3 regions of the Bacillus atrophaeus genome follow, and region 3 is predicted to be linked to each of the others. Evidence: predicted binding sites of a transcription regulator. Region 3 holds the regulator's gene; each other region holds the start of a gene.

Evidence for each region. The regulator Rex, encoded in region 3, represses fermentation and respiration genes when NADH is low (regulators of the CRP and FNR family bind a similar motif). The targets are predictions, from matches to a motif close to TTGTGAAATATTTCACAA.
Region 1: the regulator Rex is predicted to act here: its motif matches at 1,756-1,773, upstream of yumC (ferredoxin--NADP reductase 2).
Region 2: the regulator Rex is predicted to act here: its motif matches at 2,507-2,524, upstream of AAHT65_RS04535 (nitrate/nitrite transporter).

What each region holds. Positions count from the first base shown of each region.
Region 1 is NZ_CP154443.1:345,820-350,107, forward strand. It holds gene AAHT65_RS01850 (YuiB family protein) at 1-53, opposite strand, end outside; gene AAHT65_RS01855 (YuiA family protein) at 107-250, opposite strand; gene AAHT65_RS01860 (NAD(P)/FAD-dependent oxidoreductase) at 428-1,651, opposite strand; gene yumC (ferredoxin--NADP reductase 2) at 2,031-3,032, shown strand; gene AAHT65_RS01870 (hypothetical protein) at 3,067-3,210, opposite strand; gene guaC (GMP reductase) at 3,500-4,288, shown strand, end outside.
Region 2 is NZ_CP154443.1:876,988-881,275, forward strand. It holds gene AAHT65_RS04525 (YwiC-like family protein) at 1-389, shown strand, start outside; gene AAHT65_RS04530 (Crp/Fnr family transcriptional regulator) at 432-1,148, opposite strand; gene AAHT65_RS04535 (nitrate/nitrite transporter) at 1,260-2,447, opposite strand; gene argS (arginine--tRNA ligase) at 2,576-4,246, opposite strand; gene AAHT65_RS04545 (DUF1934 domain-containing protein) at 4,243-4,288, opposite strand, start outside.
Region 3 is NZ_CP154443.1:1,968,102-1,972,389, forward strand. It holds gene AAHT65_RS10125 (ABC-F family ATP-binding cassette domain-containing protein) at 1-1,516, opposite strand, end outside; gene moaC (cyclic pyranopterin monophosphate synthase MoaC) at 1,657-2,169, shown strand; gene AAHT65_RS10135 (redox-sensing transcriptional repressor Rex) at 2,166-2,813, shown strand; gene tatAY (sec-independent protein translocase protein TatAY) at 2,836-3,009, shown strand; gene tatC (twin-arginine translocase subunit TatC) at 3,016-3,777, shown strand; gene AAHT65_RS10150 (YdiK family protein) at 3,823-4,014, opposite strand; gene AAHT65_RS10155 (CPBP family intramembrane glutamic endopeptidase) at 4,011-4,288, opposite strand, start outside.

The DNA.
Region 1 (4,288 bases), 1.6 Mb from region 3:
AACAGCACAAAAAATAGGACAACTGAAATAATTACGACAGGCAAACTAATCAAAATATTCCACCCCCTGCGGCCACTTTAAGTGTACCGCGGGGGCGGCAAAAAAGTCAACGTCTGGAAAATGTTCGATCCGCTTTGCCGGTTCCCCCGCAAGAAGGACATGTTTCTGACCCGCCGAGAAGCAACTGAATATACCCTTTTCCTGAACAAAGTGAACATGTTTTCGAGGCACTCTGTGTGACAGTATTCATGAAAGATTCCTCCTTTTTCTTAATTTTCTGATAATATAACATATCTGTGTGTCAATGATAAAGTCAGATTTTATAACCGGATATTTGATGTAAGCGGAAACAACCTCTGTTTACTCTCGTTCTCTTTTTGTATTGCAGTTTTTCAAAAAAGAAGAAAATCCGCGGCTGCGGATTTCCTTAGAAGAATTTGAATTTGCCTTTTTTCAGTGTGAGTCCGATTCCGCCAACCATAAACAGCGAACGGTTGTCGATGACCTTTTTCATAATGGAGGCCGGTGTTCCTTTGAGCTTTCTGCCGTATACCACACCGACCGCATCATGCTCACCAAGCGAGGCCACGGTTCCTTTGATGTCCGGCTTGAATTCTTCAAGCTGGCCTCCGCCTTTGATCAGCCTGCCAATGTTTTTCGCAACAGTTTCTCCTTGCTGCATGGCAATTTGCGCTGTAGGCGGATACGGGCGGTCTGTTTCTTCGTTGATAAAAAGCGAGCTGTCACCGAGAATAAAAACGTTATCATGCCCCGGCGCACGAAGGTCGGTGTTCACTTTTACACGGCCGCGCATATTTTCAAAGCCGGCTTCCTCAACGATAGGATGCCCGCGGACACCGGCTGCCCAGACAACCGTCTGTGACTTGATTTGCTCCGGCTCTTCGTCTTTTTTGCCGACCGTCACCCCGTTGGGCGTACATTCTTGAACGGCTGTGCCGATTTTAAATTCGATGCCCTTCCCTTCGAGGTAATGAACCGCATAGTCAACAAGCTCGGGATCAAATCCAGGCAGCACAGTCGGAGCCGCTTCCACGCAGACAATCCGCACAAGACTGCGGTCAATATCATATTCCTTGCAAAGCTCCGGCACGCGGTTGGCCAGTTCGCCAAGAAATTCAATTCCGGTAAACCCGGCGCCGCCGACGACGATTGTTAAACGGTCGGGGCGTTTTTCCGCTTCCGTATTGTACGTCGCAAACTGCAGTTCAATGTGCTCTCTCAACTGGCGGGACGTATTGATATTCGCAATCGGAAACGCGTACTCTTTCAAGCCTTTAATGCCGAATGTTTCAGGCACAGCGCCGAGACCGATTACCAGATAATCATACGGAAGCTCTCCGCCTGCAAGCACAACCTTTCGTTCTTCTATATGAATCGCTTTTACTGTATCCTGAACAAAGTTCACACGAGACTGGTTAATAACATCCTTTATTTGATAACGGCAGCGGTCATGGTGAAGCGTTCCTGCGCTCGCTTCATGCATCCATGTTGTTTCATAGTGATAATTGTGCTTGTTCACAAGCGTAATGTCAGCATCGTTCGGGCCGACTTGCTTTGTCAGCCTTGTGACCGTCATTAATCCGCCATAACCTGCACCTAAAATTACGATTTTGGGTTTATTCAATGCCATCACATCCACCTTCTTTTTATTTTGCTGTTAAGACGCATAATAAAATATTCATTTGTGTTAGCTTCAGCTTTTTGGCGGGTTTTTATGAAATGTATTGAAATTTTTTGTGAAAGCCTGCACTTTATCGCAATGCAATGATGATTACTGGCCGCCCTCCCAAAAATTCAGAAAAAATTAACATTTGAGTTCTCCCCACTATATTAGCGGCTTACGTCCTTTTTATCAAGATCAAAAGTGCTCAGCCAAAACAGTGTCTGTTTCCTGATGAAGCCTTGAATATCCCTATTTTTCATCAAAACTTTCTTAGGCAGGACACATCATAAATCAAAGTAAATATGGTATAATTAATAACAATTTTCAATTAGGAGGCTTTATTTGTATGCAAGAGGATTCAAAGGTTTATGATATCACCATTATCGGCGGAGGACCGGTTGGCCTATTTACCGCTTTTTATGGCGGCATGAGACAGGCCAGCGTTAAAATAATTGAAAGTCTTCCTCAGCTCGGCGGACAGCTCAGCGCTTTATACCCTGAGAAATATATATATGATGTAGCCGGATTTCCTAAAATTCGCGCTCAAGAACTTGTGAACAATTTAAAAGAACAAATGGATAAATTTGATCAGACCATCTGTTTGGAACAAGCCGTTGAATCTGTTGAAAAACAAGCGGACGGTGTTTTTAAACTTGTGACGGACAAAGAAACCCATTATTCCAAAACAGTCATTATCACAGCAGGAAACGGCGCGTTCCAGCCGAGAAAACTTGAGCTTGAATCAGCAGCACAGTATGAAGGCAAGAACCTCCACTACTTTATTGATGATCTCAATCAGTTTGCCGGAAGACGCGTGGCAATTCTGGGCGGAGGCGATTCCGCGGTGGACTGGGCGCTTATGCTTGAGCCAATCGCAAAAGAAGTCAGCATTGTTCACCGCCGCGATAAATTCCGCGCGCATGAGCACAGTGTAGAAAACCTTCACAATTCAAAGGTCAATGTACTGACGCCGTTTGTTCCTTCAGAGCTTGTCGGCGAAGACCGCATTGAACAGCTTGTGCTTGAAGAAGTAAAGGGTGACCGGAAAGAGATCGTTGATATTGATGATTTGATCGTCAACTACGGCTTCGTGTCATCGCTCGGCCCCATTAAAAACTGGGGACTTGATATCGAGAAAAACTCCATTGTCGTCAAATCCACAATGGAAACCAACATTGAAGGTTTCTTCGCTGCCGGTGATATCTGCACCTACGAAGGTAAGGTCAAACTGATCGCAAGCGGATTTGGAGAAGCGCCGACAGCAGTAAATAACGCGAAGGCTTACATGGACCCGAAAGCGCGCGTCCAGCCTTTACACTCAACAAGTCTTTTTGAAAATAAAAAATAAAAAAAGGAGATGTGTCGCTGACACATCTCCTTTTTTATTTAAATATGGTGATGTAGTTCATCGCAGTCCCGACAACCAGCGCAATAACGAGTGCCGACACAACCCATATTGCCCCTAATATAATTCGGTCTTGAATCTTTTGCGACTTAGATGTTTTTTCTTGATCATGTTGATTCATTCCGTACTCTCCTTTTCATAAAGAAAGCTTGGTGCTAAAGACCAAGCTTTTTTTGAAATTATATGTTTAGCGTTCCTCATGATTCGTTTTATGCCCTTGTCCTATCAAGCCCAGACAATTCATTAAGACTATGATACCCAAACTCATCGTGTATGACAAGCATTGTCATCCGAAGCAGCTGCGATACCCATGTTAAAAATTTGACAACCTAAATAAAACAGAGTACATTATATAAGGCGAACATTTAATATAAAAATTTGAATAATATTCGTTTTTAGGAGCTGATACTATGGAAAACGTGTTTGATTACGAAGATATTCAATTAATTCCTGCAAAATGCATCGTGAATAGCCGATCTGAATGTGATACATCCGTACGTCTGGGCGGACGTACATTCAAATTGCCTGTGGTGCCTGCCAATATGCAGACGATAATAGATGAAAACCTCGCTATTTCATTAGCTGAAAATGGTTACTTTTATGTAATGCACCGTTTTGAACCTGAAAAACGTTTAGATTTTATAAAAGACATGAACTCACGCGGATTATTTTCTTCCATTAGTGTGGGAGTCAAGGATGAGGAGTATCAATTTGTCCAACAGTTAGCTGAGGAAAATCTTACACCTGAATACATGACAATCGACATCGCGCACGGACATTCAAAAGCAGTCATCGAGATGATCCAGCATATTAAGAAACATTTGCCGAACAGCTTTGTGATTGCGGGAAATGTCGGAACGCCGGAAGCTGTCAGAGAATTAGAGAATGCCGGAGCGGATGCAACAAAAGTCGGCATCGGACCCGGTAAGGTATGTATTACGAAGATCAAAACCGGATTCGGAACGGGCGGCTGGCAATTAGCGGCGCTGCGCTGGTGTGCAAAAGCCGCAAGCAAACCGATTATTGCCGACGGAGGCATCCGCACCCATGGAGACATCGCAAAATCAATCAGATTCGGCGCGTCTATGGTCATGATCGGATCACTATTTGCCGGACACGAAGAATCCCCGGGAGAAACCATTGAAAAAGACGGAAAGCTCTACAAAGAATACTTTGGATCAGCTTCTGAATTTCAAAAA
Region 2 (4,288 bases), 1.1 Mb from region 3:
GAGCGCTTCTGAATGATATTGCGGGAGTCTTGTTCTTTAGTACAGGCGGACTTGCCAGCTGCTGGCTGGGGGCGGGAAGCCTTGACGGCTGGGCATGGTTTATTTTCGCGCAATCCAGCTTATTTTTTATCGGAAGTTCCTTTTATGTGAAGTCTATGATCCGGGAGAAAAACAACAAAACATTTGCATACTGTTCATGGGGATATCACCTGCTTCTTCCCTTTCTTTCTATAACTCTCGGAGCAAGCTGGGGGGCTCTCGCTTTTATTCCAAGCAGTTTGAGAGCATGGTTCTTACACGGAAAGGAGCGATCTATTAAGACGATCGGCATTCTTGAAATCGTGAACGCGTGCTTCTTTTTCGCAGTCATGTGTATTTTTTTAACATGATAAAACAAGGACTGAAGTTTGCAGTCCTTGTTTATTTCTTGATTAATCGATATTGCAAATATCCAGCGGGCAATTTTCGCACTCAATTTCACATCTTAAATAGTCCCGCTGATGCAAAACAATCTTTCCGGATTCCTCAATTGAAATGATTCCTTGTTTACGAAGATCACCCAGCATGCGATTGACACTCTCTCTTGCAGCCGCACAAAACTTCGCCAAATCATGGTTCGTCAGTGCAATGTTTATAAGAATTCCGTCGCTTCGTTTCACCCCATAGCTATTTGACAAACGAATGAGTGTGGAATAAAGCGCCCCTTTTTTTCCATGAAGAAGAAGGTCACGGATTTTGGACTGGATTTTTCGCAGGTGGGTGCTCATCCATTTCATAAATTCAAATGTCAAAGCACCGTTTTGAACCAATTCCTTTTCCAGTTTGTTTTTATTGATGACGAACACTTCACCGTCTGCTAACACTTTTGCACTCAGCATATATCTCGGTTCTTCTGTAAAAAGTGTTAATTCCCCGACAATATCATTTTTTTGGCAGATCCTAAGCGTCAGATCCTTGCCGTCAGACGTCAGTTTGCCGATTTCAATGAGTCCTGATTGAATCAGATAAAGCTCTTTTGCATCCATTCCTTCTTGAAACAGAAACGTGTTTTTTTCAATTTTTCTTTTTGTACTGATTGATTCCAGCAATTGATGCAGATCTTGTGAGAGAAGATCCTTATCAGATTTTCGAACAGAGAGAAAATTCATGAGCTCACCTCGAAGATAGTCACGTTGTGTATTTCTATTGTAACGTGAATCGATTTGCATCATTTTAAAAAAACTTACAATCTCGTGAATTCCCCAAACGCCGGCTTCCCATTAGTTTACGCTGTGCCCATTTCTCTCAGTGTGCGTTTTCATCCTTTCCTGCCAATACATCCAAATGACAATAACAAAGCTGGCTAAAGCAGCTTCCGAGAGCGCCATAAATCCGATTGCATATTGTCCTGTCGCTTGAAATACGCTTGCCAGGATCAGCGGCGGAAAGAATCCTCCCAATCCCCCCATGGCGGAAACAATACCGTTTGCAATTCCCGCTTGTTTTGAGAAATAAAAAGGCACCAATTTAAAAACTGTTCCGTTTCCAATTCCTGAGCAGACAGCAACTGTTAACGCCCCAAAAGCGTAAATGCCGAGACTCGGTGAGAACGACAAGATAATGCCCGATAATGTCAGACCCGCGAAGACGTACATTAACATTCTAAGCGGACTCACTTTATCTGCCAAAAATCCGCCAACAGGTCTGAGAAGCGTGGACACAGCAATAAAACCTGCCGTTCTAAACCCGGCATCCACAGGACTAAGACCAAAGTGCTGAACAAGAAAATTAGGAAGATAAATGGTAAAGGCAACGAACGCGCCAAATGTTATAAAATAAAAAAGGCTTAAGAACCACAACAGATGATTTCGGTAAACGGCTTTTATTTGAACCTTTACGGAAACTTTGACTTTTTTCTCGTTTCGATCGCCCAGGAAAAAGTGCAGCAAAGCAAATAAAGCCAGCAGGACCATATACATTTGCACCGTACTCTTCCACCCCACAGATTGAGCAACAACAGGAGCTGCAAACGTTGTGATGGCGGTTCCGATATTTCCAGCGCCGTAAATGCCGTTTATAAAACCGTGTTTTTCCTTAGGATAATACTTCGGAAGAGATGTCACCCCAATGGAGAAAACCGCTCCTCCAATCCCCAAGAAAAAACCGCCCACGGCCAAATCAAACACAGAATCTGCGATACTGATCCAAAAAACAGGAAACAAAAGCAATAGAAAGCTGATCATAAAAGTCATCCGCGCGCCAAACCTGTTCGTGTAATATCCCAAAGGAATGCGGAGAAGCGATCCCAGAATGACAGGTATGGCCGTAACCAGCGAAATGTCGCCGGCGCTCAAATTAATATCAGATGACATTTGAGAAATTAATGAAGAAATCAAAACCCAAACCATAAATCCTGCCACCAAGCTGCATGACTGTAACGATAATTGAATGTTTTGACGGTTAATCATTCGGCTTGCCCCTTTCAATGATTCAATAATCTTATCATACAAAAACTCGGTGAATAGGATTGTGAAGTACATCACACGTTTTATTAACAAAAAAGGACAAAGCCCGGGGCTTTGTCCTTTCATCTTCATTACATTTTTTCAGGAGCCGAAACGCCAATCAACTGAAGCGCATTATTCAGCGTGATTTGGGTTGCTTTCATTAAAGCTAAGCGTGCGCGGCTTTTCTCTTCATTTTCAGGATCGATTACCTTTTCCGCATTATAGAAGCTGTGCAGAGAAGATGCCAAGTCATAAATATAGTTCGTCACGCGGTGCGGAATGCGTTTTTCCGCCGCTTCCGCCACTGCTTCAGGGAAGCCGCCGATCGTTTTCAGCAAATCGTATTCTTTTTCAGAATTGACGGCGCTAAAGTCAAGATCAGCCGCAGGCGTTAATCCCTGCTCTTCTCCTTGGCGAAGCATGCTGCAGATTCTCGCGTGAGCGTATTGCGCGTAATACACCGGATTGTCATTTGAAGTGGACACCGCAAGATCCAAGTCAAAATCCATATGTGTATCGGCACTGCGCATCGCGAAGAAATAACGGACGGCGTCTAAGCCGACTTCTTCAATCAAGTCGCGCATCGTTACCGCCTTTCCTGTACGCTTGCTCATTTTCATTTTCTCGCCGTTTTTATATAGATGGACGAGCTGAATGATTTCTACTTCTAACGTTCCTTTTTGATAGCCAAGCGCCTCAATGGCCGCTTTCATCCGGGGAATATAGCCGTGGTGATCTGCGCCCCAGACGTTGATCAGCTTATCGAATCCGCGGTCTAGCTTGTCCTTATGGTAAGCGATATCAGGCAGCAAATAAGTGTAAGTGCCGTCTTTTTTAATCAAAACACGGTCTTTGTCATCGCCGAATGTTGTTGAGCGGAACCAAGTTGCGCCGTCTTCTTCATACACGTGGCCTTGTTTGCGCAGCGCTTCGAGCGCCTTGTCGATTTTTCCGTTTTCGTATAATGACGTTTCAGAATACCAGACATTAAACGGCACGCGGAAGTTTTCTAAGTCTACACGAAGCTTTTCCAACTCATACTTCAAGCCGTATTCGCGGAAGAACTTCTGTCTTTCGCTCTCTTCTTCTTTGACAAAGCGGTCGCCGTATTCTTCAGCGAGACGCTTCCCGATTGCGATAATATCCTCGCCGCGGTATCCGTCCTCAGGCATTTCTTTTTCAAGGCCGAGCGCTTCAAAGTAACGGACTTCGACAGAAAGCGCCAAGTTGTTGATCTGATTTCCCGCGTCATTGATATAATATTCGCGGCTCACATCATATCCGGCTTTAGCCAGCACATTGCACAGAGAATCGCCGACGGCTGCTCCGCGCGCATGGCCTAAATGAAGATCGCCCGTCGGATTCGCAGATACGAATTCCACTTGGATGCGCTCGCCGTTTCCGATATTTGTTTCCCCGTATGCTTCCCCCGCTTCCAATACAGATGGGATCAGCTTCGTTAAATATTGATTATCCATATAGAAATTGATAAATCCAGGGCCTGCGATATCAAGCTTTTCAATTGAAGCCTTTCCTTTATCAAAAGAAGCTACAATATCCTCAGCGATTTGGCGCGGGGCTTTTTTTGCGATTCTTGCCAGCTGCATCGCCATGTTGGTTGAATAATCACCATGTGTTTTATCTTTCGGTGTCTCTAAAATGACATTTGGAATCTGGCTTTCATCAGCCAATCCCGCTTTCAGAACGGCTGCTTTAATTTCCTCTTTCAGCACGTCCTTCATTTGTTCCGCAATGTTCATGCGTCAAGTCCTCCCTCATATGTGATCGTCATATTATGTAAA
Region 3 (4,288 bases):
GGTTTATAAAATAACGATCGTGAGAGACAAATAAAAGAGTGCCCGGATAGTCGATCAGTGCATTCTCAAGTACTTCTTTGCTATCTAAATCAAGATGGTTCGTCGGTTCATCAAGAATAAGAAAATTGGCCTTTTGAAGCATCAGCTTTGCCAATGCGACTCTGGCTTTTTCACCGCCGCTTAGTGAATGGACTGGTTTCAGGACATCATCTCCTGAGAATAAGAAATTCCCAAGGCATGTTCGAATCTCTTTCTCTGCAAGCTCCGGATATTCGTCCCATAGCTCGTCCAGTACGCGTTTAGATGATGTCAATTTGGCCTGTTCCTGATCGTAGTAACCGATACTGACATTTGACCCGTAGGAAATCGTTCCTTTATCCGGCTCAAGTGTTTTGATCAATGTTTTTAATAAGGTTGATTTTCCGATTCCATTCGGGCCGACAAGTGCGGCGCTTTCTCCTCTTGTGATGCTGAACGTCAGTCCGGTGAGGAGCGCCGGCTGGTCCTTATAGCTGATGGTGAGGTCTTGGGCACGTAAGACGTCATTTCCGCTTTGCTTTGTTATTTCGAAACGGAAAGCGGCTGTTTTTTCGTCACCTAACGGCCTAGACATGACGTCCATCCGTTCAAGCTGCTTCCGTCTGCTTTGTGCTCGTTTTGTTGTAGAAGCTCTGGCCAGGTTCCGGTCCACAAAGTCTTGCAGCTTGGCGATTTCACCTTGCTGTTTTTCGAACATTTTCAGATCCTTTTCATACTGCTCGGCTTTTTGTTCTAAATAGGCACTGTAGTTGCCGTGATATTTTTTGCTTTCTGAGCGTGAGACCTCGTACACTTGATTGACCACTTTATCAAGAAAGTAGCGGTCATGGGAAACGATAAGGATGGCGCCTTTATAGCCCTGTAAGTAGTGTTCAAGCCACGTCAGCGTATCAATATCGAGGTGGTTGGTCGGTTCATCCAGGATAAGCAAATCGGGCTGTGTTAACAGCAGCTTCCCCAATGCAAGTCTTGTCTTTTGCCCGCCGCTGAGACTCTGTACTTGTGCGGTATCGTCAAAATGGCTAAAGCCGAGCCCGTGCAGCACAGATCTTACGTCTGCTTCATATTGATAGCCGCCTTTGTCTTTAAAGTCCTGCTGAAGCCTGTCATAGGTTTTCATCAGAGCTTCAAGGTCATTTGCTTCAGCGGTCGCCATTTTTTCTTCAATGAGACGCATTTCTGTTTCCATCTCTTTTAGGAAATCAAATACCGTCAGCAATTCCTCTTTTATGGTAAGCTGAGAATCCAGGCTTGTGTGCTGCGCAAGATAACCCATGGATAAATCTTTAGGTTTCACGATTTCGCCCTTTTCATATGACAGCTGACCTGCGATAATTTTAAGGAGAGTCGATTTTCCGGCTCCGTTTCTGCCTACGATGGCAATTCGATCCCGGGATCTGACTTCCAGCTTTATATTGGTTAAAATAGTATCAGCTCCAAAAGACTTGGATAGCTGATTAACTTGTAAGATCATCATGTTATTTCACCTCTGTTATAATAAGTTAAGTGTAGCTTATCAATCAGCAGTCAGCAAACAATACATCGGAACTGGAAGATTATTGTTGAATAAGACATAGAGAAGAAAATAGTGTATGATCTTCTTAAGGAGAGTTTAATATGAATGGATTTTCTCATTTTAATGAACAGGGCAGAGCCCAGATGGTTGATATAAGCGAAAAATCTTCAACTGTTCGTACTGCGATTGCAGTTTCAAGCGTACAAATGAAAAATGAAGTGTACGAAAAAATAAAAAGTCATGACATCGGCAAAGGAGACGTGCTTGCCGTTGCACAGGTTGCCGGAATTATGGCGGCGAAGCAAACTTCATCTATTATTCCGATGTGCCATCCCCTCTCGCTGAGCGGAGTTGATATCTCTTTTGGGTGGGAAAACAAGGAATCAGAAGCCATTCTTCATATACAAGCAAGTGTCAAAACGAAAGGGAGTACAGGTGTGGAAATGGAAGCGCTAACTTCTGCTTCTGTGTCCGCCCTTACCGTTTATGACATGTGCAAGGCTCTAGATAAGGGCATGGTCATCGGTCCTACCTGCTTGTTAGAAAAAACAGGCGGGAAAAACGGTGATTTTAAAAGAGAAACATCCGAGTACGATTTGGAGGACCAAAAATGAATAAGGATCAATCAAAAATTCCGCAGGCGACAGCAAAACGGCTGCCGCTTTATTATCGCTTTTTAAAGAATCTGCATGCATCAGGAAAGCAGCGCGTTTCGTCTGCTGAGCTGAGTGATGCCGTAAAAGTAGATTCCGCCACGATCCGCAGGGACTTTTCCTATTTTGGGGCGCTGGGCAAAAAAGGATATGGATATAATGTGGATTATTTGTTGTCGTTTTTCAGAAAAACACTTGATCAGGATGAAACGACAAATGTCATCTTAATCGGTGTCGGAAATTTAGGAACAGCATTTCTCCACTATAATTTCACAAAAAATAATAATACAAAAATTTCAATGGCTTTTGATATAAATCAGAGTAAAATAGGAACTGAGGTAGGTGGAGTTCCCGTTTATAATTTAGATGATCTTGAGGTCCATATTAAGGACGTGCCCGTTGCGATTCTCACTGTCCCGGCGGTCGCCGCCCAATCTATTACAGACCGATTGATCGCCCTTGGAGTGAAGGGAATCCTTAACTTTACGCCGGCTCGTTTGAATGTGCCGGAACACATTCGAATTCATCATATAGATTTAGCTGTCGAACTTCAGTCACTGGTTTATTTTTTGAAGCACTACTCGGTAATAGAAGAAATCGAATAAAAGGAAAGGGGGAGCCCAAAATATGCCGATCGGTCCTGGAAGCCTTGCCGTTATTGCAATTGTAGCGTTGATTATCTTTGGCCCTAAGAAACTGCCTGAACTGGGAAAAGCAGCCGGAGACACACTTCGTGAATTCAAAAATGCTACTAAAGGTTTAGCGAGTGATGAAGAGGAGAAGAAAAAAGAAGATCAGTAAGATAGGATGACCCTTATGAAAGTTAATCAAATGTCGCTTATAGAGCATATCACTGAACTTCGAAGACGGTTGCTTATCGTGGCGATTTCTTTTGTCGTCTTCTTTATCGCAGGCTTTTTTTTAGCGAAGCCTGCTATCGTTTATCTGCAAGGGACTGATGAAGCGAAAGAGCTTACACTGAATGCGTTTAATCTGACAGACCCGCTGTACGTGTTTATGCAGTTCGCGTTTATCATCGGTCTTGTCCTGACCTCGCCAATCATTCTTTTTCAGCTTTGGGCTTTTGTAAGTCCGGGGTTGTATGAAAAAGAGCGCAAAGTTACGCTTGGGTATATCCCGATCGCCATTATGCTGTTTTTAGCAGGCGTGTCATTTTCCTATTATATTTTGTTTCCTTTTGTTGTTGATTTTATGAAGCGGATTTCTAATGATTTAGATGTGAATCAAGTGATAGGAATTAATGAATATTTTCATTTTCTCCTGCAGCTGACGATTCCGTTTGGCCTGCTGTTTCAAATGCCGGTCATTCTGATGTTTCTGACAAGGCTGGGGATTGTTACACCGATGTTTTTGGCGAAAATCCGCAAATACGCGTATTTCACGCTGCTTGTCATTGCCGCGCTGATTACGCCGCCGGAGCTTTTGTCTCATATGATGGTAACCGTTCCGCTCTTGATCCTGTATGAAATCAGCATTTTTATATCGAGGACCGCTTATCGGAAGTCGCAGAAAAACATGGCGGAATCTGATAAGGATGTATCTTCTTAAGACATAAAAAAAGCCAGTCCTATTTTTAAAGGGACTGGCTTTTCATTATTTCTGATCTTTCTTCAACTTAAGCGAAAAAGCAAACATTTTAAAAGAAATGCTTATATTGTAAGCGGCGAAGACCATCAGCAAAATGGAATAAAAAGACCACATGCTGCCTGGTGAGCTTGCGGCGAGGTAAGTGAAAATGACGCCGACGGCAAAATATATCAATCCCCAAGTCACTGGGTTCCTCATAAAAATAATCCTCCAATAATTAATTGCATTTGCGCGCTCTGCTGCTCAAGGTATTTTTGAACAGGTTCAAGCTGCATCAAAACCACGAATGTATTCATCATTATATGGGCAAAAATCGGTACGATAATCCGCTTTGTGCGTGCATATAGAAATGCGAAGGTAAAGCCCATCGCTGTATATAATAGAATGTGTTTCAAATCAGCATGCACAATGCCGAAAATAATCGAACTGATCAGGCCGGCAATAAAGAAATTTGTTTTTTCATACAGGACGC